Regions from separate parts of the Methylobacterium indicum genome, predicted to be linked through region 1. Evidence: predicted binding sites of a transcription regulator. Region 1 holds the regulator's gene; the other holds the start of a gene.

Region 1 (15,126 bases):
ACGAAGGCGGCGGTCAAGCGGCTGAAGCGCTGGCTGCATCTCGGCCATCGCTGGCTCGGCATCGCCACCGGCCTCCTGATCCTCCTCTGGTTCGGATCCGGCCTGGTGATGCTGTGCGTCGGCTTCCCGACCCTCACCGAGGGCGAGCGGCTCGGTGCCCTGCCGCCGCTCGCCCCCGCCGGGGTGCGGATCACCCCGCAGGCGGCGGTCGAGCGGGCGGGCCTCGCGCACTTCCCCACCCGGCTGACGCTCGCGATGCGGGGCGGGGAGCCGGTCTACTGGATCACCGATACCGACGGGCGCCGGCGGGCCCTGTCGGCGGCGACCGGCGATCCCGTGCCCCGGCTGACCGCCGAGAGCGCGACGGCGCTCGCCGCCACCCATCCGGCGGCCCGCGCCGTCACCGATCGCGGCACGGTGACCCGCGACCAGTGGACGGTGACGGCGCGCTACGATCCCTTGCGGCCGTTCCGCGTGGTGGCGCTCGGCGATCCGGCCGGGACCGAGCTCTACCTGTCTGCGGCGACGGGCGAACTCGCCCTCGACACCACCCGCACCGAGCGGGTGTGGAACTGGCCCGGCGCCGTCACCCACTGGATCTACCTGACGCCGCTCCGCGCGCGGGCGGGCCTGTGGCAGGACGTGGTCCTGTGGGTCTCCGGCATCGCGCTCGCCGGAGCCGTGAGCGGCTACGTCCTCGGCTTCGTCCGGCTGATGCACGACCGGCTGACGCCCTATCGCGGCTGGGCCGCCTGGCACCACCTCGCCGGGGTGGCGGGAGGGCTCGTCGTCGTCACCTTCCTCCTCAGCGGCTGGCTGTCGATGAACCCGCGCGGCTGGTTCGGTCCGCGTGGCGCCGATGCCGCCATGCGGGCGGCCTATGCCGGGCAGACGGCACCGATCTTCCCCCTCGGCCTCGACGCCCTGGCGCGGGCCCCCGCCGGCACCGTCGCGCTCGACTTCGCCTGGATCGGCGGGCGGCCCGTCATCCTCGCCTCCGGCCCGGGGGGCACGGCGCCGTGCTGCGGCACCGCGCTCCCCCCGGAGGCGATCGTTACCGCCGCCCGGGCGATGCTGCCGGGGGCGCGGCTGCGATCGGTCACCCGGCTCGAGGCACCGGACGCGTACTGGTACGACCGCCACGGCGCACCCACGCTGCCGGTCCTGCGCCTCGCCTTCGACGATCCGGCCGGCACCTGGTTCCACCTCGATCCCGCCACCGGGGCGATCCTGGGACGGACCGATCGCAGCGGCCGGGCCAACCGCTGGCTGTTCGATGCCCTCCATACCCTCGATGCCGGCCCGCTGGCCCGGAACCCGCCCCTGCGCCTCGCACTGATCGTCGCCCTGTCCGCACTGGGCCTCGTCATCGCGACGAGCGGCACGGTCCTCGGCTGGCGCCGCCTGCGCCGCCGGCGCGCTTGACGTGGCACACCCTGCCGGCCGATCGCGGCCGTTATCGGCACGATCGGCAATCACACGGAGAGTTGGCCACGCGCGCGGCAATGTTCAAAGCCTTCGCCAGGGACCGGATACCATTGGATCGCCTGGATGCCTCTGGCAGACATTTTTCTATTCATGTGAATACGCTCATAGCCCGGCCGGATCGGTCGCCAAATCGTTTCCAGGATGATGCTCGCCTGGCCGCGGATCGGGACGGGCAGGATCGCAGGCGATGCATCGCATGACGCACGATCGACTGGCGAGAGGGCATGACATCGAGACGAAAGGCGCGCGATGCACCCGCCCGTCGATCTACAACGCGAACGAAGGCACTGAAACAATCGCTACCAATGGTTGCAATTCCAGCTCTCGACTTTGACCGCGTCGATGAACGCACGCCATGACCTGCATGGTGCAACAATCCTGCCCGTCTGAACCATGACGGACGAAGCTATACCGCGCAGCGGCACCGGATAGACCAAGCAGATCGGACCCGAAAACCTCGTCGTCGCAAGCTATGCCTTTGGACCAGCACGCGAAAATGTCGGAATAGGATGATCGGATTCAGATCCCGATAACTTTCACGGCGCATGATCGGCGGACTGACACCGCTGGACGAGCCGGGATGGCCGTGTACCTCAAGCAATTTCCCAGGTTCCTGGCGGAGCGCCGCGGGCCGGTGATCCTCGGCCTGATCGTGGTGCTCCTGCTCTGGCTCGGCGTCGCGGCCAAGCACGTGAACGACCTGCGCGGCGCGTTGCAGGATTCCGAGCGCACCACCCACAATTTCGCGATGGTGTTCGAGGAGAACGTGCTGCGCTCGATCGGCGAGATCGACAAGGCGCTGCTCTACATGCGGCGCAGCATCGAGAGCCGCGCCGGCCGGGAGGATTACGGTACGATCGTCAACACGACCGACCTCCTGAGCGAGATCATCGTGCAGGTGGCGATCATCGGGCGCGACGGCGTGATGCGGGCGACCAATGTCGGCCCGCAGCCGCCGCCGGCCACCGACCTCAGCGACCGCGACCATTTCCGCGCCCAGGTCGAGAACCCGGACGACGCCCTCTACATCAGCCGGCCGGTGATCGGACGGGCGAGCGGCCGGGTCTCGGTGCAGTTCAGCCGCCGCTTCCTCGGGCCGGACGGCCAGTTCGGCGGCGTGGTGGTGGCCTCGCTCAACCCGAGCCATCTGACCCAGTTCTACGACAAGATCGACCTCGGCAGCCCGGCCTCGATCTCGCTGATCGGCAGCGACGGGGTGGTGCGCTCGAGCGGCGGCGCCGGCGGCGGCTTCGGGGTCGGCGCCGACCTCTCTCGGACCGAGACCTACCAGAAGATCCGCTCGGGCCGCTCCGGCACCTTCACCCTCGCGATGCCCGACGGGGCCGAGCCGCGGCTGGTGACGATCCGCAAGGTGCGCGAGCAGCCGCTCTGGGTGAGCGTCAGCGTGCCGGAGGCCGAGATCTACCGCGATGCCCAGGCGACCCTGCGGATCGACGCCATCGCGGCGGCGCTGATCACCCTCCTCGTCGGGATCGCGGTGGAGAAGCTCCTGCGCATCGAGGCCAAGCGCTCCGAGGCCGAGGCCCGGGTCGCGCGCCTGGCCTCGCTCGACCCCCTCACCGACCTGCCGAACCGCCGGGTGTTCCGTGCCTCGCTCGAGGCGGTGGCCGCCAAGGGGGTCCCCCCCGGCAGCGCCCGGTACGCGGTGCTGTTCCTCGACCTCGACCGCTTCAAGATCGTCAACGACACCCTCGGCCACAAGATCGGCGACGACCTGCTCCAGGCGGTGGCCGTGCGGCTGGCCGCCACGCTCGCGCCCGGCCAGGTCCTGGCGCGCCTGGGCGGCGACGAGTTCGCGCTGCTGGTGCCGCATGTCGGCGACCGGGCCGATCTCGCGACCCTCGCGGCGCGCATCGCCGAGGTGGTCCTGCCGCCCTTCGAGATCGGCAGCCACCAGATCCGCTCGAGCGTCAGCATCGGCATCGCGGTCGGACCCGAGGACGGCGCGAATGCCGACGACATCCTGATCGCCGCCGATCTCGCGCTCTACGCCGTGAAGGCGGGCAAGCGCGGCACCTTCCAGTTCTACGACCGCCAGATGAGCGAGGGGCTGGACGACCGGCGCCAGCTCGAGACCGACCTGCGCCGGGCGATCGAGCGGGGCGAGCTGGAGCTGCACTACCAGCCCTCCGTCGTCCTCAAGACCGGCGAGATCGCCGGGTTCGAGGCGCTGGCGCGCTGGCGCCACCCGGTGCGGGGCAACGTCCCGCCCACGACCTTCATCTCGATCGCGGAGGAATGCGGCCTCATCCACGCCATCGGCGAGTGGTCCCTGGCCGAGGCCTGCCGCAAGGCCGCGACCTGGCCCGACCGCCTGAAGATCGCCGTGAACCTGTCGCCGGTGCAGTTCGCCGGCCCGGACCTCGTCGGGATGGTGCGCGGGGTCCTGGAGCGCACCGGACTGCCGGCCCACCGCCTCGAGCTCGAGATCACCGAGCAGATGCTGCTCGACAGCGGCGAGGCGACGCTCGCCATCCTGCGCGACCTCAAGGCGCTGGGCCTGCGCGTCGCGATGGACGATTTCGGCACCGGCTATTCCTCGCTCAACTACCTGAGGAGCTTCCCGTTCGACCGCATCAAGGTCGATCGCAGCTTCGTCACCGGGCTCGGCTCCGGAGCCCAGAACGCCGCGATCATCCGGGCGGTCATCGACATCGCCCGGGCGCTCGGCATGCGCACCACCGCCGAGGGGGTGGAGACAGCCGACCAGCAGCACGTCCTGTCGCTGCTCGGCTGCGACGAGGTCCAGGGCTACCTGTTCAGCCGCCCGGTTCCGGCCGAGGAGGCGCAGGCCCTGATCACCCGCTGGCGCCCCGAGGACCGGCGCGCGACGACGCGGGCGGCCTGATCCGTCCCGCATCGGGGCGGCACGACCCGGGATCGACGGCGCGAACGGCAAAGCCCGGTCGCGCGCGGGAGAGGACGGCACACGAAAAGCCGGAGGTCCGACACGGCGGATCTCCGGCTTTTCGTCCTTTGACGGCCCCGGCGGGGCAGGCCCTTCAGCGCGTCGCGGGCTTACGGCGCAGCGCTGTCGCCCACCGGTGCATCGCCCGCCCCACCGCCCGACCGGGGAGCCCGAGGGGCGAGCGGCCGCGGCGCGTCCAGGTCTCGTGCCACAGGAGCAGGGCGCCCGCCGCCACCACGATCACGCCGCCGACGACGAGGTGCAGGTTCGGGACCTCGCCGAAGGCGAGGTAGCCGAGGGCCATGCCCCAGACCAGCATCAGGTAGTAGAACGGCGACACCGCGGTGGCCGGCGCCGCGGACAGGGCCCGGGTCCAGAGATACTGCGCGCCGACATTCGAGGCGCCGAGCAGCCCGAACAGGGCGGCGTCGGGCAGGCTCGGCCAGCGGAAGCCGAAGGCGAGCAGCGCCGCGTGCGCGGCGGTCATCACGGCCATCTGCCAGATCAGCAGGGTGCCGGGCCTCTCGGTCTTGGCCATGCCCCGCACCGCCACCGTGACGGTGCCGTACATCACGGCATTGCCGAGCGCGAACAGGGCGCCGACCTGGAGCGAGTCGGCGCCCGGATTGGTCACCACGAGCACCCCGAGGAAGCCCACCACCAGGACGGCCCAGCGCACCGGGTCCGACGCCTCCTTGTGCCAGAGGATCGCCACCACGGCGGCGAAGAGCGGGGCCGAGAAGCCGATCGCCGTCACTCCGGCGAGGGGCATCAGGCCGAGGGCCAGCACCGTCAGCGTCTGCGAGATCGCCTGGGACAGGCCGCGGGCGACGTGGGCGCCGGGCTTGGCGGTGCGGAACACCGACAGACCGGTCGCCGGCAGCATGAAGGCGCAGACCAGCCCGAAGGCGATCGAGGAGCGCAGGAACATCACCTCGCCGACGGGATAATGCGCGACGAGGTGCTTCGAGAACGCGTTCGATAGGGTCAGCAGCACCGTCGCCCCGATCATCAGCGCGATTCCGAGGGGGACGTTGTCGGCGGGACGGCCGGTGACGGCGGGACGATCGGCGGCCTGAGGGCGGGCGGCGCTCTGCATGGTCGGGCTCTCCGAGGCCGTCGCCGGATCAGGCGGAGGTCTGCGCGACCGGGTGGGCGTCCATGAACCAGGGCTTCACCCCGACGCCGCGGCGCAGGGAGTACATGTAGAAGATCGGCATCGTGGCCGGGAACAGGTCGCGGAACTCGCTGCCGTTGAAGGTGACGAAGACCGCCTCCGGGAAGGCCGCCGCGACGGCGCGCTTCTCGACCATGTTCATGCGGTGGTAGTCGAGGGCACCCTGCTCGGTGGAGCCCTCGCCGCGGTACCACTTGGCCGCGCAGGCGATCAGGCTCGCCAGGATCTCGCCGGACGGCTCCTCCTCGGCGGCGGCGGCGCCGATCTCCCGGGCGAAGGCGACGACGTCGCTGAGCCGGGTGCTGGCGAAGCCGCGGGCCTGGGCGGCGGCATCGATGGCGTCGAAATAGGCATTCATCGCCGCGGCCGGATGCCCGTTCAGCGTCGCGTGGGTGTCGGTGAAGATCAGCCGGAAGACCGCGCCCGGAGCGTAGACCTGGCGCACCCGCTCGGCGAGCTGGCCGAGATAGTCGAGGCAGGCGAGGTCCGGCGCGGCGATCTCGGCGCGCGGGCCCTTGCCCCAGTAGAGCACGAACTCGATCGGACGCCCGGCCTCGGCCGCCGCCTCGACCATCGGCACCAGACGCTCGGCGTTGCCGGGCTGCTCGCGCTTGAACGCCCAGGTGTTGAACGCCTTGATGACCGCGTCGGCATCGACGGGCTTCGAAGCCGCCGACTTGCGGCCGGACTTGCCGCTGGACTTGCCGCCGGACTTGCCCGACCGGGCGGCGGGCCCGTCCTGCCGCTGGTGCGAACTGGCCGATACCAGTTCGACCGCCTCCGACGCGGCGGCGGGAGCGTCGATGACGCTCGGGGAGCGCGGCGCCATGTCCTTCGTCATGATTGCGGACGGCACCGCGTGATCGAAAGTAATCTTGCTAAGGGTAGACATGGCGCCGACCTGTTCATCGTCCGGTATGCGCGAAAAATGTATTAATGACCTATTAAAGTCAAACGGATTGCTGACAAATAGTTAACGCGCCCTCGTAAAAGGATGTTCGCCGGCTCAGGAACGGGGCCCGGGCGGCCCGGACCGCGGCCGCCGCCACGTCGCAGCCGCGCTGGACAGGATCTTGCCTTATGGTGAGGCAGGCCCCGCCCGGGGCCGCGCCCCGGAGGATCGCGGGAACGACGCATGGACCTCGACAGCATCACGGAGGTGGTGGCCCCCCGCGCCCGCGACGCGCTGCCGGCGTGGCGGCCGGGCGACGCCTGGCTCGCCGGGGGGACCTGGCTCTTCTCCGAGCCGCAGGACGGGATCGCCCGGCTCATCGACCTGCCCTCCCTCGGCTGGGAGCCGCTCGCGGTGGATGATGCAGGCGTGCGGATCGCCGCGACCTGCCCCATCGCGGCCCTCGACCGGCTCGCGCTGCCGCCGGCCTTCCGGGCGGCGCCCCTCGTCGGCCAGTGCTGCCGGGCGCTCCTCGGCTCGTTCAAGGTCTGGAACGCCGCGACCGTCGGCGGCAACCTGTGCCTCGCGCTGCCGGCCGGGCCGATGATCGCGCTGACGGTCGCGCTCGACGGCGTGGGGCTGATCTGGACGCCGGAGGGCGGCGAGCGGCGCCTCCCCGTCCGCGATCTGGTGCTCGGGCCGCAGGAGACGGCGCTCCGCCCCGGCGAGATCCTGCGCCGCATCGACCTGCCGGCGGCCGCCCTCGGCCGCCGCACCGCCTTCCGGCGGATCTCGCTCAGCCCCAACGGCCGCTCGGGCGCCCTGGTGATCGCCACCCTGGATTCCGCCGGCGCCTTCGCCCTCACGGTGACGGCCGCGACCCGGCGCCCGGTGCGGATCGACCGGCCCGCCCCGCCCTCGGCCGAGACATTGCAGGCGGCGCTTGCCGCCGCGATCCCCGACGGGCTCTGGTACGACGACGTCCACGGCGCGCCCGACTGGCGCCGCCACGTCACCGGCCTCCTCGCCGAGGAGGCCCGGGCCGAGCTCGCGGGAGGCCGCGCATGAGACTGACGGTCAACGGCACGAGCCACGAGGTCGCGCCCCGGCCCGGCCAATCCCTGCGCACCCTGCTGCGCGAACTCGGCTGGTTCGGGGTCAAGAAGGGCTGCGACGCGGGCGATTGCGGCGCCTGCACGATCCATCTCGACGGCGAACCGCTTCATGCCTGCCTGGTGCCGGCCTTCCGGGCGGCGGAGCGCCAGGTCACCACGGTCGAGGGCCTGGCGGGCCCCTGCGCGCCCGGGGACGGCGTGCCGGACGCGCTCCACCCGGTCCAGGCGGCCTTCGTCGCCGCGCAAGGATTCCAGTGCGGGTTCTGCACCCCCGGCATGGTGATGACGGCGGCCGCCCTCGACCAGGGCCAGAGCCGCGACCTGCCGGCGGCGCTCAAGGGCAACCTGTGTCGCTGCACCGGCTACCGGTCGATCGCGGACGCGATCGCGGGCATCGCCGACGCCGCCGCGGGGGTGGACGGATCGCCGACGGCGCCCTGCCGGCACAGCCCCCCGGCCCCGGCCAGCGCCGCCGTGGTGAGCGGGCGGGCCCGCTACACCCTCGACCGCGACCTGCCGGGCGCGCTCCATCTCAAGGTGCTGCGCTCGCCCCATCCCCATGCGCGGATCGTCCGCATCGACACCGCGGCGGCCCTGGCGGTGCCGGGCGTCGTGCGGGTGCTGACCCATGCGGACGCGCCGGACCGGCTCTTCTCCACGGGCCGGCACCAGAACCCGGGCGACGATGCCAGCGACACGCGGGTGCTCGATCCGGTCCTGCGCTTCGTCGGCCAGCGCGTCGCCGCGGTGCTCGCCGAGACGGAGGCCGCCGCCGCCGCCGGCTGCCGGGCCTTGATCGTGGACTACGAGGTGCTGCCGGCCTGCCTCGATCCCGAGCGGGCGCTCGACCCCGACGCCCCCCTGGTCCACGGCGCGCGGCCGACGGGCGAGGACGCGCCGCCGCTCCATCCCCATCCCAACCTGGCCGCCGAGGCGCATGGCGAGATCGGCGACGTGGCCGCCGGTCTCGCGGCCGCCGACGTGGTGCACGAGGGCACCTACCGCTCGCAGCGGATCCAGCACGCGCATCTGGAGACCCATGCGGCGATGGGCTGGCGCGACCCGGACGGGCGCCTCGTCCTCCGCTCCAGCACCCAGGTGCCGTTCCTCACCCGCGACGCCCTCTGCGCCCTGTTCGATCTCCCGCGCGAAAAGGTCCGGGTCGAGTGCGGCCGGGTCGGCGGCGGCTTCGGGGCTAAGCAGGAGATGCTGACCGAGGATCTGGTGGCGCTGGCCGTGCTGGCCACCGGCCGGCCGGTCCGCTGGGAGCTGACCCGCACCGAGCAGTTCACCGCCACCACCACCCGCCACCCGATGCGGGTGCGGGTGCGCCTCGGCGCCCGGGCCGACGGCACCCTGACGGCGATCGATCTCCAGGTGCTGTCGAATACCGGCGCCTACGGCAACCATGCCGGCGGCGTGCTGCATCACGGCTGCAACGAGGTGATCGCGGTCTATCGCTGCGCCAACAAGCGGGTCGACGGCTATGCCGTCCACACCCACACCCTGCCGGCCGGCGCCTTTCGCGGCTACGGGTTGAGCCAGACCATCTTCGCGGTCGAATCCGCCATGGACGAGCTCGCCCGCGCGCTCGACCTCGACCCGTTCGAGCTGCGGCGGCGCAACGTCGTCCGCCCCGGCGACCCGATGGTGTCGACGAGCCTGGAGCCGCACGACGTCCGGTACGGCAGCTACGGCCTCGACCAATGCCTCGACGCGGTCGCGGCGTCCCTGGCCGAGCCCCCTCCCCCCGCCCCGGCGGGCTGGCGCACGGGATCGGGCATGGCGCTGTCGATGATCGACACCATCCCGCCGCGGGGCCACTTCGCCGAGGCGCGGATCGCGCTCGCGGATGGCCGCTACGTCCTGCATGTCGGCACGGTGGAGTTCGGCAACGGCACCTCGACGGTGCACGGCCAGATCGCCGCGGAGGTTCTCGCCACCACGCCGGACCGCATCGTCCTGCGCCAGGGCGACACCGACGCGGTCGGGCATGATACCGGCGCCTATGGCAGCACCGGCATCGTGGTCGCCGGCCAGGCGACGTGGCGCGCCGCCGACAGCCTGGCCGCGCTGCTGCGGAGGCGCGCCGCCGCCCGGCTCGGCGTCGATCCCGCCGCCTGCCGGCTCGACGGCGACGGCGTGAGCGCGGGAGACGCCCGGGTGAGGCTCGCCGATCTCGGCCCCGCGGAGGCGGCGGGGCACGCCGACGGCAGCCCGCGCTCGGTGGCGTTCAACGTCCAGGGCTTCCAGGTCGCGGTGCGGCCGGAGACCGGCGAGGTGCGGATTCTGCGAAGCGTCCACGCCGCCGATGCCGGCCGGGTGATGAACCCGGTCCAGTGCCGCGGCCAGATCGAGGGCGGCGTCGCCCAGGCGCTGGGCGCGGCGCTCTACGAGGACCTGGCGATCGACGCCGGGGGCCGGGTCGCGACCCCGACCTTCCGCACCTATCACATCCCGGCCCTCGCCGACGTGCCGCGCACCGAGGTGATCTTCGCCGACACCCATGACGCGGTCGGGCCGCTCGGCGCCAAGTCGATGAGCGAGAGCCCGTTCAACCCCGTGGCGGCGGCGCTCGCCAACGCCATCCGGGACGCGACCGGCGCGCGGCTGACCGCGACGCCGTTCGCGCCCGACCGGATCTTCCGACAGATCAGCACCACGACCCAGAGCGGCGAGGAGGAGCGATGGACCTGAAGCGCGACGACGGCCTGACCCGGCCGACCGGTTCCTCCGGAGGCGGGTTCCTGGAGCGCACCTTCGCGCTCTCGGCCCACGGCACCACCATACGCACCGAGCTGCTCGCCGGGCTCACCACCTTCCTGACGATGGCCTACATCGTCTTCGTCAACCCCAACATCCTGGGCGATGCCGGGATGCCGAAGGGGGCGGTGTTCGTCGCGACCTGCCTCGTCGCGGCGATCGGCTCGCTGGTGATGGCGTTCTACGCCAACTACCCGATCGCGCTCGCGCCCGGCATGGGGCTCAACGCCTACTTCGCCTACGTGGTGGTGCTCCAGATGGGCTACACCTGGCAGGCGGCGCTCGGCGCGGTGTTCATCTCCGGCCTGTGCTTCATGGCCGTCACGCTGACGGGGCTACGCCGGATCATCGTCGACGGCATCCCGCGATCGATGCGCATCGCCATCACGGTCGGCATCGGGCTGTTTCTCGCGATCATCGCGCTGAAGAGCGCCGGCGTGGTGGCGGCGAGCCCGGCGACCTTCGTGACGCTCGGCGACCTGCACAAGCCGAGCGCGGTGCTGGCAGTGCTGGGCTTCCTGATCGTCGCGGTGCTCTCGGTGCGCAAGATCCGCGGCGCGCTGCTCGCCGGCATCCTCACCGTCACGGCGTTGAGCTTCATCGTCGCCGACAACACTTTCCAGGGCGTCGCCTCGCTGCCGCCCTCGATCGCCCCGACGCTGTTCGCCCTCGACATCAAGGGTGCCCTGTCGGGCGGCCTGCTCAACGTGATCCTGGTGTTCTTCCTCGTCGAATTGTTCGACGCCACCGGCACGCTGATGGGCGTCGCCAACCGGGCGGGACTGCTTACCCAAGGCAAGATGGAGCGCCTCGACAAGGCGCTGATGGCGGATTCGTCCTCGATCTTCGTCGGCTCGCTGCTCGGCACGTCGAGCACCACGGCGTATCTGGAGAGCGCGTCCGGCGTCGAGGAGGGCGGCCGCACCGGGCTCACCGCCGCAACGGTGGCGGTCCTGTTCCTGGCCTGCCTGTTCTTCGCGCCGCTCGCCGGCTCGGTCCCGGCCTATGCCACGGCCCCGGCCCTGTTCTACGTCGCCTGCCTGATGCTGCACGAATTGGTCGATCTCGACTGGGACGACCTGACCGAGGTGCTGCCGGCCTGCGTGACGGCACTTCTGATGCCCTTCACCTACTCGATCGCCAACGGCGTCGCCTTCGGCTTCATCACCTACGCGGTGATCAAGCTGCTCACCGGGCGGTTCCGGGAGGTGAAGCCGGTGGTGTGGGTGATCGCGGCGGTGTTCCTGTTCAAGTTCGTGGCGACGGGGAGCGCGCATTGACGGGCGCTACCGCTCCAACCCTCCCCCCTCTGCGGGGGAGGGTGCCCCGCGAAGCGGGGCGGGAGAGGGGACGCCGCCTCCGGAAAAGACTGAACCGTTCTGACGGGCACTCCCTGGATCAGCGTCGCGCTGCCCCTCTCCCGGCCCCTAATGACGCAGGGTCCACCCTCCCCCGCAGAGGGGGGAGGGTTTCAGCGCCTGACTGGAAGACCTCTCAGTACTTCCGGACCAAACTCACCAGCCGGCCCTGGATCCGCACCCGGTCCGGCCCGAGCACCCGGGTCTCGTAGGCCGGGTTGGCGGCTTCCAGCGCGATCGACGAGCCGCGGCGGCGCAGGCGCTTCAGGGTCGCCTCCTCGTCGTCGATCAGCGCGACGATGATGTCGCCGGTATTGGCGGTCTCCTGGCGGCGGATCACCACGAGGTCGCCGTCGAGGATGCCGGCCTCGATCATCGAGTCGCCGCGCACCTCCAGGGCGTAGTGTTCGCCGCTGGCCAAAAAGTCCGGCGACATCGCCACCGTGCGGCTCTGGCTCTGGATCGCCGAGATCGGCGTACCGGCGGCGATCCGGCCCATCACCGGCACGCTGACCGAGTGACCGTTCTCGTCCGAGGCGGTCGCCATGGCGGGAATGCCGGCGGGCCGCTTCGGCTCGTGGGCGCGCCCACCCTCGACGACGCTCGGGTTGAACCGCACCACCTCGGCCCCGGCCGCGGGCGCCGTCGCCGTCGCCGTCGCCGGCCCCGTCACCGTGTCGGGAATGCGGATCACCTCGATCGCCCGGGCCCGGTTCGGCAGGCGGCGCAGGAAGCCGCGCTCCTCCAGGGCGGTGATCAGGCGGTGGATGCCCGATTTCGACTTGAGGTCGAGGGCGTCCTTCATCTCGTCGAAGGACGGCGGGACTCCCGTCTCGCGCATTCTCTGCTGAATGAAGCGGAGCAGGTCCAACTGCTTACGCGTGAGCATGTGACACTCTCATCCCCGCGCTGCCGCGCTCCGGAAACAAATCGCGAACATGGTAAGCGTTCCGCAAGTGTTCCGCAAGCGGCTTCGAGAAAGCGGCGCGCGGCCGCAGCAACCGGGGTGATAGACGGGGATATCGCGGGTCGAACGGACGATGAGCCGTGCCCCGCGCGGGGTCCGACCGGCGCGGGGACTGTCCACCGCACCGGCCTCTTGCATGGGCCTCAGCCCCGGCCCTTGCGCCCCTTGTATTTCGGCTTCTGGCCCGGGAAGCCTTGCGTCGAGCGGCCGGTCGGGCGCTCGGCATAGGAGAACGGCACCTCGCGGTCGGTGCCCGGGCCCATGTCGTCGAGGTCGGGCTGGCGGATGCGGGTGCCCTCGTCCGAGGTGCCCTTGCCGCCCGGGCCGTAGCCCAAGGGCTCCGCGCCGCGCCGCTTGCGCTTGGCGCCGAAGCGGCCGGCCTCGCGCTCGACGTCGGCCTGCTCGGCCATCGGATCGTCGGCGATGGCGAGCTCGGTCGCCTGGAGCCGCTTGAGCTCGTCGCGCAGGCGCGCCGCCTCCTCGAAGTCGAGATCGGCGGCCGCCGTCCGCATCCTTTTCTCGAGATCGGCCATCACGGCCTTGAGGTTGTGGCCCACCGTGACGGCGGATTTGGCGAGCCCCGTATCGACCTGGACGTGGTCGCGCTCGTAGACGCTCTCCAGGATGTCGGAGATGTTGCGCTTCACGCTCTGGGGCGTGATGCCGTGCTCCTCGTTATAGGCGAGCTGCTTCTTGCGCCGGCGCTCGGTCTCGGCCATCGCCCGCTCCATCGAGCCGGTGATGTGGTCGGCATAGAGGATGCAGCGGGCGTCGGCGTTGCGGGCGGCGCGGCCGATGGTCTGGATCAGCGAGGTCTCGGAGCGCAGAAAGCCCTCCTTGTCGGCGTCGAGGATGCCGACGAGGGCGCATTCCGGGATGTCGAGGCCCTCGCGCAGGAGGTTGATGCCGATGAGCACGTCGAAGGCGCCGAGCCGCAGGTCGCGGATGATCTCGATCCGCTCCAGCGTGTCGATGTCGGAGTGCATGTAGCGCACCCGCACGCCGTTCTCGTGCAGGTACTCGGTCAGGTCCTCGGCCATGCGCTTGGTGAGCGTGGTCACGAGGGTGCGGTAGCCGGCGGCGGCCACCTCCTTCACCTCGCCGAGCAGGTCGTCGACCTGCGAGCGGGCCGGGCGCACCTCGATCACCGGATCGACGAGGCCGGTCGGGCGGATGACCTGCTCGGCGAAGACGCCGCCGGTCTGTTCCAGCTCCCACTTCGCCGGCGTCGCCGAGACGTGGATCGATTGCGGGCGCATCGCGTCCCATTCCTCGAACCGCAGGGGGCGGTTGTCGAGGCAGGAGGGCAGCCGGAAGCCGTATTCGGCGAGCGTCGCCTTGCGGCGGAAGTCGCCCCGGTACATGCCGCCGATCTGCGAGACCGTGACGTGGCTCTCGTCGGTGAAGACCAGCGCGTTGTCGGGCAGGTACTCGAACAGGGTCGGCGGCGGCTCGCCGGGCTTGCGGCCGGTGAGGTAGCGCGAATAGTTCTCGATGCCGTTGCAGGCCCCCGTTGCCTCGATCATCTCGAGATCGAAGGTGCAGCGCTGCTCCAGGCGCTGGGCCTCGATCAGCCGGCCCATCCGGGTCAGCTCCTCGACCCGCCACTTCAGCTCGTCCTTGATGCCCTTCACCGCCTGCTGGAGGGTCGGGCGCGGCGTCACGTAGTGGCTGTTGGCGTAGACCTTGACGAATTTCAGCGTGTTGAGGGTCTTGCCGGTCAGCGGGTCGAACTCGGAGATCGCCTCGATCTCGTCGCCGAACAGCCCGATGCGCCAGCCGCGATCCTCCAGGTGGGCCGGCCACAGCTCGATCACGTCGCCGCGGACCCGGAAGGTGCCGCGGGCGAAATCGGACTGGATGCGCTTGTACTGCAGAGCCACCAGATCGGCGACGAGCTGGCGCTGCTCGATCTTCTCGCCGAGCGAGACCGTGAACGACATCGCCGTATAGGTCTCGACCGAGCCGATACCGTAGATGCACGACACCGAGGCGACGATGATGACGTCGTCGCGCTCCAGGAGCGCCCGGGTGGCCGAGTGGCGCATCCGGTCGATCTGCTCGTTGATCGAGGATTCCTTCTCGATGAAGGTGTCGGAGCGCGCGACGTAGGCCTCGGGCTGGTAATAATCGTAGTAGGAAACGAAATATTCGACTGCGTTGTCGGGAAAGAAGCTCTTGAACTCGCCGTAGAGCTGCGCCGCCAGAGTCTTGTTCGGGGCGAGGATCAGGGCCGGGCGCTGGGTCTCCTCGATGACCTTGGCCATCGTGAAGGTTTTTCCCGAGCCCGTCACGCCGAGGAGCACCTGATCGCGCTCCTGCCCCTGGATGCCGGCCACCAGCTCGGCGATGGCGCGGGGCTGGTCGCCGGCCGGGGTGAACTCGGAATTCAGCCGGAACGGGACGCCGCCCTCGGATTTCTGCGGCCGCTCGGGCC
Region 2 (15,126 bases), 1.1 Mb from region 1:
GTTGGTGGTCGCGCGGTAGAGCCCGCCGAGGCCCCCGGTCGCCAGCACCACGGCCCGGGCCGGCAGGTCCAGGGCTCCCCGGTCGGTGCGCAGCACGAGGCCGGTGACCCGGCCCTCGCCGTCCTGTGCCAGGGCCGTCGCCCGCCCGACCGTCACGGTGATCGACGGGCAGGCCGCGGCCGCCCGGGCCAGCGTGCGCAGGACCGCGGCGCCGGTGGCATCGCCCCCCGCCTTGACGATGCGGCGGCGGGAATGCGCCGCCTCGAGGCCGAGCGCCAGGGCGCCGTCGGGGCCGCGATCGAAGGCGAGGCCGAGCCCGACGAGCCAGTCCACCAGTCCGGGGCCGGCCCCGGCGACGATGTCGGCGATGCCGGCGTCGCTCAGGCCCGCGCCGGCCGCGAGCGTGTCGGCGGCGTGGAGCGCCGGGGCGTCGTCGGCGCCGATCGCCGCCGCGATGCCGCCCTGCGCCCAGGCAGTGGCGGTCTCCTCGCCCAGCGGCGCCGCGGTGACGAGGGTGACGGGGAGCGGCGCCAGCCGCAGGGCCGTGGCGAGGCCGGCGACGCCGGCCCCCACCACGACGACGCGATCGGCCGTCATGCCCGGACCGCCAGCATGCGCTCGACGGCGCGGCGCGCCGGGGCGATCAGGTCGTCCGGCACCGTGACCTCGTGGGTCAGCCCTTCCAGGCTCCGCCGGATTTTTTGCAGGCTGATCCGCTTCATATGCGGGCAGAGGTTGCACGGCTTGACGAACGCGACGTCCGGATTGCGGACCGCCAGGTTGTCGGCCATCGCGCATTCGGTGATCAGCACCACCTGCGCCGGGCGCCGCGTCTCCACGTAATCCTGCATCGCCGCGGTCGAGCCGGAGAAGTCGGCCTCCGCCACCACGCCCGGCGGGCATTCGGGGTGGGCCAGCACCGTCACGCCCGGATAGGCCTCCCGCGCCTCGCGGATGTCGGCTGCCGTGAAGCGCTCGTGCACCTCGCAATGGCCGGCCCAGGTCAGGATCTCGATCTCGGGCAGCTCGGCCTGGACGTTCTGCGCCAGGTACTCGTCCGGGATCATCAGGACGCGCTTCGCGCCGAGCGACTCGACCACCGCCTTGGCGTTGCCGGAGGTGCAGCAGAGGTCGGATTCCGCCTTCACGGCCGCGGAGGTGTTGACGTAGGTCACCACCGGCACGCCCGGGTGGCGGCGGCGCAAGGCCCGCACGTCGGCGGCGGTGATCGAATCGGCCAGGGAGCAGCCGGCGGCGAGGTCCGGGATCAGCACGGTCTTCGTCGGGTTCAGGATCTTGGCGGTCTCGGCCATGAAGTGCACGCCCGCCACCACGATCACGTCGGCATCGGTGCGGGCGGCCTCGCGGGCGAGCGCCAGGCTGTCGCCGACGATGTCCGCCACCGTGTGGAAGATCTCCGGCGCCTGGTAGTTATGCGCCAGCACCACGGCGTTGCGCTCCCGCTTCAAGGCCTGGATCGCCGCGACGTCGCCGGCCAGCGCCGGCCATTCGATCGCCGGGACGTGGTGGCGCACCCGGTCGTACAGCTCCGGCAGGGGCGGGGAGCCCGCCCGATCGAGGGATGCCGCGTCCATTCTCGCCTCCCGATATGCTCATAATGAGCATTTACCCGGCTAGGCTAATCCCCGGATCTCAGGCTGTCCAGATATGTTGTATCTGAGCATAAGTGAGGCAGGATGCCGCATCATCGTCGATGGCCGACGTCGCTCAACCGGTCCGGTTCGAGGGAAGCCGTAGGCCGGGTGCCGGACGTTCCAGCAGCACCTCGCGGCGAAAGCGCATCAGCCGCGCCGGGCGGCCGCCGGTCTCGGCGGTGACGGCCTCGGTCTCCTCGACGAGGCCCTGATGGGCGACGAGGCGGCGAAAGTTCTGCTTGTGCAGGAGGATGCCCGACAAGGCCTCGACGACGCGCTGGAGCTGGCCGAGGGTGAAGGTCGGGGGCATCAGCTCGAACACGACCGGCCGGTACTTGATCTTGCCGCGCAGGCGCCCGAGGGCGGTGGCGAGCATCCGGCGGTGGTCGAAGGCCATCGGCCGGCCGGTGAGGAGGGCGCTCTCGTCCGGGCTCGCCCCGGCCTCCGGCACGAGGCCTGCCTCGAACAGCAATTCGTAGCGCTCCAGCACCCGCTCCTCGTTCCAGCCGCTCCCGGCCGCCCCGAAGGTCAGGCCGATCCGGTCGTGCCGGCGCCGCCGCGCCTCCGGGCTCGACGCCGCCTCGGCCCAGGCCGCGAGCCGGGCCGCGATGGCGTCGAGGTCGTCCGCCCGCTCCGCCCGCCGGTCCTCGTACGGGAAGTAGCGGTACCAACTCTGCCAGGCCGAATCGGCGGCGGGCCGCGCCTCGCGCACCAGGGCGAGATACGCCACCGACAGGGCGTGCAGCCCGGCCTCCCCCTTGCCGCCCCGCCGCCGGTCGCGGTCCCCGAAGGTGTAGAGCTGCTCGACATAGCCGAGGCTCTGGCCGGTCTGCCGCTCGACCCAGGCCCGCAGGCCCCGCTCCAGGGTGGGATGCGCCGGTTCGAGCGGCCCGGCCGGCAGCCCCTCGGCCCGCCCCTCGGGCTGGCCCGCCACCGGCACGGTGAGCACCCGCGGCTCGTCGAGCGTCGCCGCCAGGATCACGGCTGCGAGGCCGACCAGGGGTGCCGCCGCACTCGGTTCCGCCTCGCTCATCGTCCTGCTCTCCCGATCCGGCAGGGGCTTAGCACGATGGGCGGTGCGAAAGGGTTATTGTCAGAGCCTCGCGGCCGGGAGCGTCGGGCGTGACGAGGCTTCAGGGGGCGATCCGGCGCGCTTCGATCCGCGGGGCGGCGGACTGAACGGTGACCGCGTAGTGATCGCCCTGGGTGACGTCCAGGATGCTGCGGGTCCGATAGGCGACGGCGTTCGTGCCGCCCGCGTGCCGAAGGCTGTCGTACAGCAGGCCGTGCCCGCCGGCTGCCCGTACCGCCTCGCCGAAGCGTTGCGACGCCGCGTAGTCCTGCGGGTCGAGGAGGCCAGGCAGGTCCGGGCCGGCCCGCCCGCGCAGGTCGCGGAACCGCCCGTCGAGCCGCGCCGTGTAGGTGCGGTAGGTCCGCGTCAGTTCGGGTAGGCCCGTCGCCGCCGCCTCGCGGCGCAGGTGGTGGCCGACCTCCGCCACGGCGGTGCGCAGGGATGCGGCGGCGTACCAGGCGCCGAGATCGGCGCCGTTGAAGCGCATGCCGCCGGGGGCGACGTGCAGGAACGACGCCATGACGATGCTGGCATTCGCCCGGCCGTAGACCCACTCCGCTTCCGGCAGCCGGGCCAGCCGCTCCGCCACCAGGCGGTCGTTGGTCCAGCCGGCCAGCTCCATCACCGGCGCGAGGTCGGCTGCGGTCGCGACGGTGTCGAACAGGCCGATCGGCGGGAAGCGCGACGGGATCAGCCGGTAGGTCGGGTGCGGCGCCGGCACCTCGGCCACGCCGGGATCGCTCGCGCCGGAATCGCTCACGCGAAGACGATGTCGGCGTCGGTGAGAGGGGCCGCGTCGCGGTCGACCGCGTTCGGCGCCAGGAAGAGGCCGCCCCGGGCCGCGTCGAGGAACCGGCGCACCGCCATCAGCCCGTCCTGCGTGCCGCTCGTCACCAGGGCGAGGGGCGGCTGGCCGCCGAACAGGGGCGCCCGGTGCGGGCGCCGCAGCCAGGCGATCCCGTCCGGCTCGTCGGCGTGCAGGATTCCCAGGGCCTGATGGATGCCGAGCACCACCGAGATCCGCGTCAGCACGTCGACGCCGAGGGTGACGTCCTGGTGCTCCCGCGCGGCCTTGAGCCAGCCGTAATACGTCGAGCGCGACGGCAGGCCGAGGATCAGCAGGCGCTCGCCCTCGTCGAGCCGCCACAGGTCGGCGATGGCCGTGAAGGTCCGCAGGGCCGGCCCGCTCAGGCGGCGCCGGTTCGGCACCGAGAAACGATCCGCATCGAGCCGCGCCGGTTCGGCATCGACCGGCGGAACGGGCGGATCGAGAGGCCGGGCAAGGGCAGATGCCATGGTGCGACTCCCATCCTGATCCAGATATAGTCCAGATCTGGACAAGAGCAAACCGGTTCGATCGTTCCTTACGCCGGCACCCGCACCGTCGCCCGCAAGCCCCCCAGCGGCGAATCGTACAAGGCTACGTCGCCGCCATGCGCGCGCGCGATGTCGAGGGCGATGGCGAGGCCCAGCCCCGAGCCGCCGGCATCCTGGCGGGCATCGTCGAGGCGCACGAAGGGCTTGAACACCTCCTCGCGCTGCTCGACCGGGATGCCCGGGCCGTCGTCGTCGATCGAGACGGCGAGCCAGCGCGCCTCCTGGCGGGCGGTGATCGCGATCGTGTCGCCGTAGCGCGCGGCGTTGGCGGCGAGGTTGAACAGGCAGCGCCGGAACGCGTCGGGCCGGACCGTCACGGTCGCCTGGCCCTCCAGCGTCACCTCGGAGACGTGGCCGCCCAGGCGCTCGACGTCGGTGCGGACGTCCTCCAGCAGCGCCCGCAGGTCGATGGCGGCGGCCGGCTCGCCGGAATCGCCCTTGGCGAAGGCGAGGTAGGCCTCGAGCATCCGGCTCATCTCGTCGACGTCGCGCTGCAGGTCGTCGATCTCGGGGGTCTGGGGCAGCAGCACCAGGGAGAGCCGGAAGCGCGTGATGATGGTGCGCAGGTCGTGGCTCACCCCGTTGAGCATCGTGGTGCGCTGCTCCATCGCCCGCTCGATGCGCCGCTTCATCTCGATGAAGGCGTGGCCGGCCTTGCGCACCTCGCGGGCGCCGCGGGGGCGGAAATCGAGCTCGCGGCCCTTGCCGAAGCTCTCCGCCACGTCGGCGAGCCGCAGGATCGGCCGGATCTGGTTGCGCAGGAACAGGATCGCGACGCCGAGCAGCACCATCGAGGAGCCGCCCATCCAGAGCAGGAAGATGTGCGAGTTCGAGGCGTAGGCCTGGCTGCGCCGGGCGATCACCCGCATCACCCCGCCGGGGATCTCGACCCGGATCTCGATCAGGTTGGAGCGCCCCACCGTATCGATCCAGAACGGCCGGGCGATCTGGCGGCGGATCTCGTCGGACAGGGCCTCGTCGAGGAGGGAGAAGAACGGGCGCGGGCCGGGGGCGGGGAGCCTGGCGCCCTCCAGGATGTCGACGTCGAGGTTCAGTCGCTCGCTGGCGATCCGCTCCAGGGTCTCGGAGCCCTTGTCCTGCGGGTAGCTCTCGTAGATGTCGATCAAGGCCGCGACGTCGGCCGTCACGGCGGCCGAGAGGCGCCGGGTCACCAGCTGCCAGTGCCGCTCCATGAAGGTGTAGGCGATCACCGATTGCAGCAGCACCATCGGGGCGATGATGATGATGAGGGATCGGGCATAGAGCCCCTTCGGCAGCCGGTCGCCGATGACGCGGCCGAGGCGGCGCCAGGCCCGCCGGGGCGTCGGGAGCGTCCCGGCGAGGGTGGGGGCGGGCACGTCCTTCAGTCCAGGACCAGCCGGTAGCCGACGCCGCGCACGGTCTGCACGTAGCGCGGATTGGCCGGATCGTCCTCGATGCGCCGGCGCAGGCGGTTCATCTGCACGTCGACGGTGCGCTCGTTGGCCGCCCCGTTGGTGCCGGTGAGCGCCTCGCGCTCGACGTTGCCGCCGCGCGCCAGCGCCAGGATGGTCAGGATCTCGCGCTCGCGCTCGGAGAGGCGGATCGCCTCGTCGTCGCGGGTCAGCTCGCCGCGCTCGATGCGGAACTGGAACGGCCCGAACCGCACCGCGTCGAGGGGCGCGGCCGCGCCGTCGGCGGGGCCCCGGGCGTTGCGGCGCAGGATGTTGTTGAGGCGCAGAATCAATTCCCGTGGCTCGAAGGGCTTGGGGAGGTAATCGTCGGCGCCGATCTCGAGCCCGGTGACCCGGTCGTTCGGGTTCGAGCGCGCGGTCAGCATCAGGATCGGCACGCTCGAGGTCAGGCGGATCTGGCGGGCATAGTCGAACCCGGTCTCGCCCGGCATCATCACGTCGAGCACCACCGCGTCGAAGACGAGGCTGCGGCCCCGCGCCCGCGCCTCGGCGGCGCTCGCGGCGGCGGTGACGCGATAACCGTTCTCGCCGAGGAAGCGGGCGAGCAGGTCGCGCAGGCGGCGGTCGTCGTCGACCACCAGGATGTGGGGGGCGTGGTCGGGCAGCTCGGCCCGGGGGCTGAGGGCGGGGCCGGCGCTCACGGGCGGGCCCCGGCGCCTGCGGGCCTACCGAGCGGGCTCTCGGCCGGGATCTCGCCCGCAGGATCGCCGCCGCCGATGAGACGGCTCACCGCCGCGCGCTCCTCCGGCTCGATCATGGCGAGCAGGAACCGGCCCGCCGGCTCGCGGAGTGCGGGGCCGACCTCGGCCAGCGCCCGCCGGACCCGCTCGCCCTGGACGCCGGCGAGGCGCTGGGCGAGGGCGCGGCCCTGCGGCGTGCAGGTGAGGAGGCGGTGCCGGCGGTCGCTCGTGCCCGTCCGCTGCGCGATGTAGCCCTGCTCGATCAATTCCTTCAGCACCCGGTTCAGGCTCTGCTTGGTGATCCGTAGGATATCCAGGAGTTCGGCGATGGTGAGGCCGGGATTCCGGTCGACGAAGTGCAGCACCCGGTGGTGGGCGCGGCCGAAGCCGTACTCGGCCAGGATGCGGTCCGGATCGGCGACGAAGTCGCGGTAGGCGAAGAACAGGAGCTCGATCAGGTCGTAATGCGGCGGCGCCTCGTCCCGGGGCTCGCGCGAGGCGATCTCCCGCGACGGCGCCTCCAGGGCGGGCGATTCTTGTCGAGAGGACGACTCTTGCGCGGGCCGTACCGGGGAGTAGCCTGCCTCCGGCTGGTCCTCGTTCGCGACGTCCGGGATGGGGGCCGGACGGGTCCGGGCGGCCTGGGTCACGGGTCGCACCTCTTCGCGAGACAAGTCGACGGGAGTTTCGGCCCTCGAGGGCCGTCGTCATTTATGTCAGTCTTGTTGACATATCTCAGCCCCATTGATACCCGTCAACCCCGCCGGCGAAACGAACGTACGCCCCGCGCCCCGCTCAAGCACGAACGTTGCGCGAGAACGAGCCTGGCGGAAACGAACGCATACGAGGATCATCGTCATGTCCGTCATTCCCTTCGACCAGCGTGAAGGCCACATCTGGTTCGACGGCCGCATGGTGCCGTGGGCGGACGCGAAGATTCACGTACTCAGCCACGGCCTGCACTACGGCTCCAGCGTGTTCGAGGGCGAGCGCGCCTATGGCGGCCGGATCTTCAAGTGCACCGAGCATTCGCAGCGCCTGCGCCGCTCGGCCGAACTCCTCGACTTCGAGGTCCCGTACTCGGTGGCCGAGATCGACGCCGCCAAGAAGCTGGTGCTCAAGGAGAGCGGCCTCAAGGACGCCTATCTCCGCCCGGTCGCCTGGCGCGGCTCGGAGATGATGGGTGTCTCGGCGCAACACAACACCATCCATCTCGCCATCGCGGCGTGGGAGTGGCCGAGCTACTTCGACCCGGCGACCAAGATGAAGGGCATCCGCCTCGACCTCGCCGAGTACCGCCGGCCCGATCCGCGCACCGCGCCGTCGGCCTCGAAGGCGGCGGGTCTCTACATGATCTGCACGATCTCCAAGCACCGGGCCGAGAACAAGGGCTATGCCGACGCCCTGATGCTCGACTGGGAGGACAACGTCGCCGAGTGCACCGGCGCCAACGTGTTCTTCATCCAGGACGGGGTGATCCACACGCCCCAGGCCGACCGCTTCCTCAACGGCATCACCCGCCAGACCGTGATCGATCTGGCGAAGCGCCGCGGCTACGAGGTGGTCGAGCGGCGCATCCGCCTCGAGGAGCTGGCGGGCTTCACCGAGTGCTTCATCACCGGCTCGGCCGCCGAGGTGACCCCGGTCTCGGAGATCGCCCAGTACCGCTTCACCCCGGCGGCGATGACCAAGACCCTGATGGACGACTACACCGCCGAGGTGCAGCCGCGGGCCGAGGCGGCCTGAGCCTCGCGACGAACGCGGAGATCGAAGGCCCCGGGCGGGAGGACCGCCCGGGGCCTTCGCGCGTGGACGGCGGCGGTTTCCCGGGGACAAGCCGCTCCCCTGCATCCGGGGCGGGAACGCGAGCCGGGGCTTCCCCGTTGTCTGGATGGAACATTCAGAGAACACGGAAGCCCCCATGACCGCCAAGACCAAGAAGGCCGAGACCGAGACGCACGAGTCGGACAACCCGAAGCAGGATCCCAAGGATACCTCGAACCGCATCAAGGATCCGAAGGACTGGACCACCGGCTCCGAGCCGATGACCGGCGCCCAGGCCTCCTACCTCAAGACCCTGGCCGAGCAGGCCAAGGACGAGGACGCCTTCGACCCCGACCTCGACAAGGCCGAGGCCTCGCAGCGCATCGATGCCCTGCGCAAGGAGACCGGCAAGGACTGACGACATCGAACCCCGACGATGAGTGACGGGGACGAGGCCGCCGACAGGGAGGTCTCTCCTCGCCTCGACCTTTCGGGGCCGGGAGTTGCGGGCCCGGCCGGCCTTGCGCCGGCCGCTTCGACCATCGCGTTAACCCAAGATGAGGAGGTCTTTCCTTAGTCTGCGGCCCGACGGATCGTGGGAGCGGGGCGTGCGGGACAGGACGCGGGGAACGGAGGTTGTCCGGCGATTCCGGGACGAGACGTCCGGATCGACGGCGATCGAATACGCGCTCGTGGCCGGGCTGATCTTCCTCGCCTTGACCACGGCGCTCGCGGTCTACGGCAATTCCGCCGGCAGCCTGTTCACCAACCTCAGTACCCGCTTCCTCGCCGCGCTCCAGTAGGGAGCGCAGATCCGCCGACGGGGCCCGCCGCTCACTCCGCCGCCAGTCCGGACGCGTCGAGCGCCAGATTGTCCAGCGATTGCCGGATCTGCCCGGCCAGGATGTCGGCGAGCGGGTTCGGCTCGCCCGCCCGGTGGCGCATCAGCCCGATCCGGCAGGCCGGCAGGGCCGCGAAACCGTCCTGCGGCCCCAGCACCCGCATGCCCGAGCGCAGCGCGCTCTCCGGCAGGACCGAGACGGCGAGCCCCGCCAGCACCGCGGCGCCGACCGCGGTGGAATTCCAGCTCACGAACAGGATCCGGCTCTGGCGCCCGCCGCGCTCCAGCGCCTCGATGGCGGCGACCCGCCAGTTGCAGGCCGGCCGCCCAAGGGCGAGGGGCACCGGCTCCTCCGTGTGCACCGCGTGGCGGCTCGACGTGACCCAGAGGAGCGCCTCGGTGCGGATCGTCTCGACGCCCCGCCGCCGGTCGCCGCGTGCGCGTCCGACATCCGCCTTGTCCCGCGCCTTGTCCCGCGCCTTGGCCTCTGTGACGATGGCGAGGTCGATGTCGCCGTCGGCGATCCGCTCGGCCAGCATGTCGGAAGGCTCGCACACCACCGTGACCTCGGCCCGCGGATGGGCCCGGGCGAAGCGGCCGAGGATTTCCGGCAGGTAGCGGTCGGCGTAGTCGTCCGGGAGCCCGAGGCGGACCCGGCCGGCGAGGTCGCCCTCGTCGAAGGTCGCCAGGCACTCGGTCTGCAGCCGCACGATGCGGCGCGCGTAATCGAGCAGGCGCTCGCCGTCCTCGGTCAGCCGCACGCCGCGGCCGGCCTTGAGGAAGATCTCCCGCCCGATCCGCTCCTCCAGCCGCTTCATCTGCATCGAGACGGCGGATTGCGTCTTGTGCACGGCCTCGGCCGCGCGGGTGAACGAGCCGCTCTCGGCGATCGCCACCAGGGTGCGGAGCTGGTCGATGTCGAGAGGATGCACCGGGCGGCTCCGTTATCAATCTCCGTGATGTGACACATCTCAAGCATTCGCTCAACGCATCGGCCAAGCGGCGCTATGACGGACGCAGCGGAAGAGCGATGGCCGGCGCATGACGAGGTTCGCCGACAGCTCCCGCCGGAGACCACGATGACGATCAGCTTTGCCCCCCTCTTCGGTGTTCTCGCGCAGGCGCCCGGCTACGGCCGCAAGGCCGCGCAGATCGTGGCGCGGATCGTCACCCTGTGGATCAACCGCCGCGCCGCCTACCGCCTCGCCGAACTCGACGATCGCGGACTGAAAGACATCGGGCTGACCCGCAACGACGTGATGGGCGCCCTCGACCTGCCGTTCATGCAGGACCCGACCCTGCCCCTGGTGCATCGACGCCGCGCGCGGCGCCAGCCCCCGCCGCCGGCCGTGAGCCTGCGCGTCGCCGCCCGGGACGGGCGGTCGGTGGACCGGGGGCTCTGAGCCGCCCGCCCCGACCGAATCGCCCGGCCGACCTTCTCCGGATCGCGCGACGATCGGAGGCGACCTCAGTCGGCCGGCGGGTTGAGGAGCACCCACAGGCGGGCGATCCGGCCCTCCGCGATCTCGGCCACGTCGGCCCCGGTCACGGTGATCGGCCCGCCCTCGGGGCCCGCCTGCCAGGACAGTGAGCCCAGGCCGTGATGGCCGACGGCCCGGCCGGTCGGCACGAAGCGGAAGGTCGGGCCGAACCGCTCCAGCAGGGCTCCGGCGACCGCGGCGATGGCGGCGCGGCCCTCCACGACCCCTGCGGGCTCGTACATGACAGGCTCGTCGACGAAGAGCTCGGCCAGGGCGGCCGCCCGTCGCCCGGCATCGCGCTCGTTGAAGACGCGCTCCAGGTTGGCGCGGAGCACGCCGTCGAAATCGGGCTCCGGCGTGCCGTGGGTGGCCGGATCGGTGTCTGACATGGTGGTGTATCCTTCGGTGGCGAGCGGACCGCGCGGTCGGTCGCGCGTTACGAGGGCGGTCTTGCCGGCTTGGGATGTAGGGCTTGGGGATGCCCGCCAAGACCCGCGCCTTCGTCGACTGGGTTACCGATGCGTTCCGGGCGCACCGTCTGGCCGAGCGCTTCGCCGGCAGCGCGGCCTAGCGCCGGGAGGATACGATTCGCGGTTTCCGAGGATCCGCGACTGATCGCTCGGTGATCGCTGCGCCATCGCGTCGCGATGCGCAAGCCGGCTTCGCTCAGGCGCGTGGAGCCTGCGGCTCCGCGCTCGCCCCCTCCCGCCGCTCCAGCACCCCCACCGTCCGGAACGCCAGCGCCAGCCCGACCACTCCGAACAACGCCGACCCGATCCCCGTCCCGGCGAGCGCCCCTTCCGGCCCGGCGAGGTGCGCCCCGAGCCACGCCGTCGGCATCGTGCCCAAAGTCGCCCGGCCCCAGTTGAGGGCGCTCGCCGCCAGCGGGAAGCCGAGGTTGTTGAACGAGGCGTTGCCGAGGAACAGGAGCCCGTTGAAGAACCAGATCGCCCCGCCCGCGAGGCAGAAGAAGGCCAGCAGGTCGGCGCCGGCGCCCGTGAGCCCGAACAGGGCGGTGAGCGGCGCGCGGGCGAGCAGCAGGGCGAGCCAGACCACCGCGACGTAGAGGCCGGTCACCAGGGCGGCGTCGCGCAAGCTCGCGCGCATCCGGTCGAAGCGGCCGGCGCCCCAGTTCTGACCGAGGATCGGGCCGACGGCGCCCGAGAGCGCAAAGAGGCCGCCGAAGGCCACCGGCACCACCCGGTCGACCACCGCGTTGCCGGCGACCGTCGCGGTGCCGAATCCCGCCATGACGTGGGCGAGGAAGGCGCTCGCCACCGGCGGGGCGAGGTTGGTGAGCACGGTGGGCAGGGCCACGCGCAGGATCGGACCGGCATCGGCCATCACCGCCGCGAGGGTCGGTTTCGCCACCATCCGGTGGACGCGCACGGCGCCCGAATAGCCCACCCACGCGAAGGCGAGGCGGGCGATCACGATGGTGACCGCCGCCCCCTCGATCCCGAGATGGAGGCCGAAGATCAGGAGCGGGTCGAGCACCACGGTGACCGCGGCGCCGGCGAGCGTCACGTTCATGCCGCGCCTTGCATCGCCGACCGCCCGCAGCACGCCGGAGAACCCCATGCCGAGCGCCATCATGAGGGTCGAGGGCAGGGCGATCCACAGGAAGGTCCGGGCCGCCGGTACGGTCTCGGGCCCGGCGCCGATCAGCGTCAGGAACGGCGTGAGCAGCGGCAGCATCAGCACCGTGACGAGGCCGGAGGCGGCGACCGCCAGGACCAGGGACGAGGCGGCGAGCCGACGCGCACGTTCCACGTCGCCGCCGCCCAGCGCCCGCGAGACCAGGGCGCCGACGGCGATCATCATCCCGATATTGATCGAGACCGCGAAGATCTGGACGATGGTGGCAAAGCCCACCGCCGCGGTCAGGACCGGATCGCCGAGGCGCGCGATGTAGAGCAGCGACAGGAGGTCGACGACGAAGATCGCCATCAGGCCGACCGAGCCGGTCGCCCCCATCACCACGACGTGGCGGAAGGTCGAGCCGGTGACGAAGCGGGCGGGCGGGGGAGCGGGGCCGGTCTCCGGCGGGCGCACCTCACCCATCGGCGCCGGCCCGCTCGCGGGCGATGATGTCCTCGGTCTCCGGGTTGAGGCCGTGCGAGGCGTGGAGCGGCGCGGTCAGGGGCTCGGGCTTGATCCGCACCAGGCTGCGCAGGGGGTCGGCCCGGTCGAGGGGCTCGCCGGCCTGCTGCAGCACCAGCCGGGCGAGGTCGCGCTTGCGCACGTCGTCGACCGTGCGGGCCGCCTCCTCGGGGGAGAGGCCGAGCGCCTCCAGGGTGGCCCGCCCGAAGGCGAGGGCCGATTCGAAGGTCTCGCGGATCTGGTAGTCGACGTCGCGGCCCATCGCCTCGATCGCCTGGACCCGGTCGAACACCCGCACGTAGGTGCGCGCCGCCGGGAACTCGGCGTGGACGAGGTCGACGATCTTGAGGGTGGCCTCCGGATCGTCGATGCAGATGCACACCACCTCGGCCTTGCCGGCACCCGAGGAGCGCAGAACGTCGAGGCGGGTGCCGTCGCCGTAATAGACCCGGAAGCCGAAGCGGGCGGCGCTGCGGATCTGCTCGACGTCCTTGTCGATCACCGTGACGCTCAAGCCCTGCGCCAGCAGCACCTGGTTGAGGATGTGGCCGAAGCGGCCGAAGCCGATCACCAGGACGCGGGCCTCGGCATCCTCGATCACCTCGTGCTCGGGTTCGAGGGGCGCGGTGGCGCGCCGCGACAGCACCCCGTCGAGGACCTTGGCGCCGATCGGCCCGATCAGCATGGTGATGGCCGCGAGCGCGATGGCGAGCCGCCCGGCGGGCCCGTCGACGAGGCCGAGCTCCTGGCCCACCGGCAGCAGCACGAAGGCGAACTCGCCCGCCGGCGCCAGCACGGCGGCGCCGCGCAGGCCGTCGAGCCAGGACGAGCCGAACAGCCGAAAAAGCCCGGCGATCAGCGCGACCTTGATCAGGATCGCCCCCAGCGTGGCGAGGAACAGGCCGAGCCAGTTCTGCGCCACCAGGGTGAGGTCGATCGACATGCCGACGCTCATGAAGAACAGGCCGAGCAGCATGCCGCGGAACGGCTCGATGTCGGCCTCGAGCTGGTGGCGGAAGTTCGATTCGGCGAGCAGCAGGCCGGCGAGGAACGCCCCCATCGCCATCGACAGCCCGACCTCCTCCATGAGGAGCGCGGTACCCAGCACCACGAGGAGGGCGGCGGCCGTCATCACCTCGCGGGCGCCGCTGGCGGCGAGGAGGCGAAAGAACGGGTTGAGGCCGTAGCGCCCGACCAGCACCACGCCGATCACCGCCGCCACCGCCGTCCCGGCCGATTGCAGGGCGGTGCCGATCCAGGCCTCGCCGCCGCCCGACGGGCCGGTCTGGGCGATCAGCGGCAGGAAGGCCAGGATGCCGACGATCGAGAGGTCCTGGAACAGCAGCACCGCGAAGGCGCGCTGGCCGTAGGGCGAGGCGAGGTCGCGCCGTTCCTCGAGGAGCTGCAGCGCGACCGCCGTCGCCGAGAGGGCGAGCGCGATGCCGATCACGGTCGCGGCGCCCGCCGACAGGCCGGTGAGGAAGCCCAGCCCCCCGAGCGCCAGGGCGCAGAGCCCGAGCTGGAGCGTGCCGAGGCCCAGGATGTCGCGTCGCAGCGAGATCAGCCGCGAGATCTCGAGTTCCAGCCCGACGATGAACAGCAGCAGCACCACCCCGAGTTCCGAGACGCTGCGGGCGGTCTCCGGCTCGGTGATCAGCGACAGGCCCGAGGGGCCGATGACGACGCCGGCCACGAGGTAGCCCAGCACCGCGCTCTGCCCGAGCAGGCGGAAGATCGGCACGCCGATCACCGCGGCGGACAGGAAGGTGAGGACCGGCGGCAGGAAGCTGGCGTGGTCGGCGGCGGTCGCCATCGCGCGGGATTCTCCGGGGTTCGAGGTCGGCCGATGCTCTCCCTTAACCCGAACGGGGCCCGCGGGCGAACCCGGTTCGGCGCAGGCGCGGCGATGCGGCCAGGACCCTGCCGCAGGTGACGCTGCGGCCCGGATGTCGCGGGCGCGTGCTAGGGATCTGCGCGAATGCGTGGCACAAGAGGTTGACAGGGACCGTCCCCCCTCGCCACATCCCGGATCATGAGCGCCTCCGTGAACCAGACCGACGCCGGTGCCGCCGCGCCCGCGAAGCCGCCCCTCGAGATCCTCCTCTGCGCCCCGCGCGGGTTCTGCGCCGGCGTGGTGCGGGCCATCGACGTCGTCGAGCGGGCGCTGGCCCTCTACGGCCCGCCCGTCTACGTGCGGCACGAGATCGTGCACAACAAGTACGTGGTCGAGAGCCTGAAGCGCAAAGGCGCGGTCTTCGTCGCCGAGCTCGACGAGGTGCCGGACGGCAAGGCGCCGGTGATCTTCTCCGCCCACGGCGTGGCCAAGACCGTACCGCAGAACGCGAATTCCCGCGGGTTGACCACCATCGACGCGACCTGCCCGCTGGTGACCAAGGTCCACCGCGAGGCCGAGATCCACCACAAGCGCGGCCGCCACGTGCTGCTGGTCGGCCATTCCGGCCACCCGGAGGTCGTCGGTACCATGGGCCAGCTGCCCAAGGGTTCGATCACCCTGGTGGAGGATATCGAGCAGATCGAGGCCCTGGAGCCCGAGAGCCGCGACAACCTCGCCTGGGTGACCCAGACCACCCTCTCGGTCGACGACACCCACCACATCGTCGAGGCGTTGAAGCAGAAGTTCCCCAAGATCGTCGGCCCGCACAAGGACGACATCTGCTATGCCACCACCAACCGCCAGG

What was found. Region 1 encodes LexA, which represses DNA repair genes until DNA is damaged. Its sites were predicted from a motif close to TGTTCNNNNTGTGTTCNG; they were not measured.
Positions count from the first base shown of each region.
Region 2: a site for LexA is predicted at 8,131-8,148, ahead of miv_RS01665 (DUF3072 domain-containing protein). Genes of this name have one in related genera too.

Region 1 is NZ_AP024145.1:1,418,394-1,433,519, forward strand. Features, by position in the region: gene miv_RS06580 (PepSY domain-containing protein) at 1-1,425, shown strand, start outside; gene miv_RS06585 (putative bifunctional diguanylate cyclase/phosphodiesterase) at 2,069-4,357, shown strand; gene miv_RS06590 (DMT family transporter) at 4,512-5,516, opposite strand; gene miv_RS06595 (hypothetical protein) at 5,545-6,435, opposite strand; gene miv_RS06600 (FAD binding domain-containing protein) at 6,730-7,554, shown strand; gene miv_RS06605 (molybdopterin-dependent oxidoreductase) at 7,551-10,298, shown strand; gene miv_RS06610 (NCS2 family permease) at 10,289-11,644, shown strand; gene lexA (transcriptional repressor LexA) at 11,859-12,611, opposite strand; gene uvrB (excinuclease ABC subunit UvrB) at 12,833-15,126, opposite strand, start outside.
Region 2 is NZ_AP024145.1:334,164-349,289, reverse strand. Features, by position in the region: gene miv_RS01710 (L-aspartate oxidase) at 1-597, opposite strand, end outside; gene nadA (quinolinate synthase NadA) at 594-1,595, opposite strand; gene miv_RS01700 (NUDIX hydrolase) at 1,729-2,688, opposite strand; gene miv_RS01695 (RES family NAD+ phosphorylase) at 2,789-3,457, opposite strand; gene miv_RS01690 (MbcA/ParS/Xre antitoxin family protein) at 3,484-4,023, opposite strand; gene miv_RS01685 (ATP-binding protein) at 4,092-5,462, opposite strand; gene miv_RS01680 (response regulator) at 5,468-6,199, opposite strand; gene miv_RS01675 (MarR family winged helix-turn-helix transcriptional regulator) at 6,196-6,888, opposite strand; gene miv_RS01670 (branched-chain amino acid aminotransferase) at 7,097-7,984, shown strand; gene miv_RS01665 (DUF3072 domain-containing protein) at 8,160-8,420, shown strand; gene miv_RS01655 (LysR substrate-binding domain-containing protein) at 8,837-9,775, opposite strand; gene miv_RS01650 (DUF1127 domain-containing protein) at 9,923-10,246, shown strand; gene miv_RS01645 (nuclear transport factor 2 family protein) at 10,312-10,713, opposite strand; gene miv_RS01635 (MATE family efflux transporter) at 10,991-12,388, opposite strand; gene miv_RS01630 (monovalent cation:proton antiporter-2 (CPA2) family protein) at 12,381-14,240, opposite strand; gene ispH (4-hydroxy-3-methylbut-2-enyl diphosphate reductase) at 14,460-15,126, shown strand, end outside.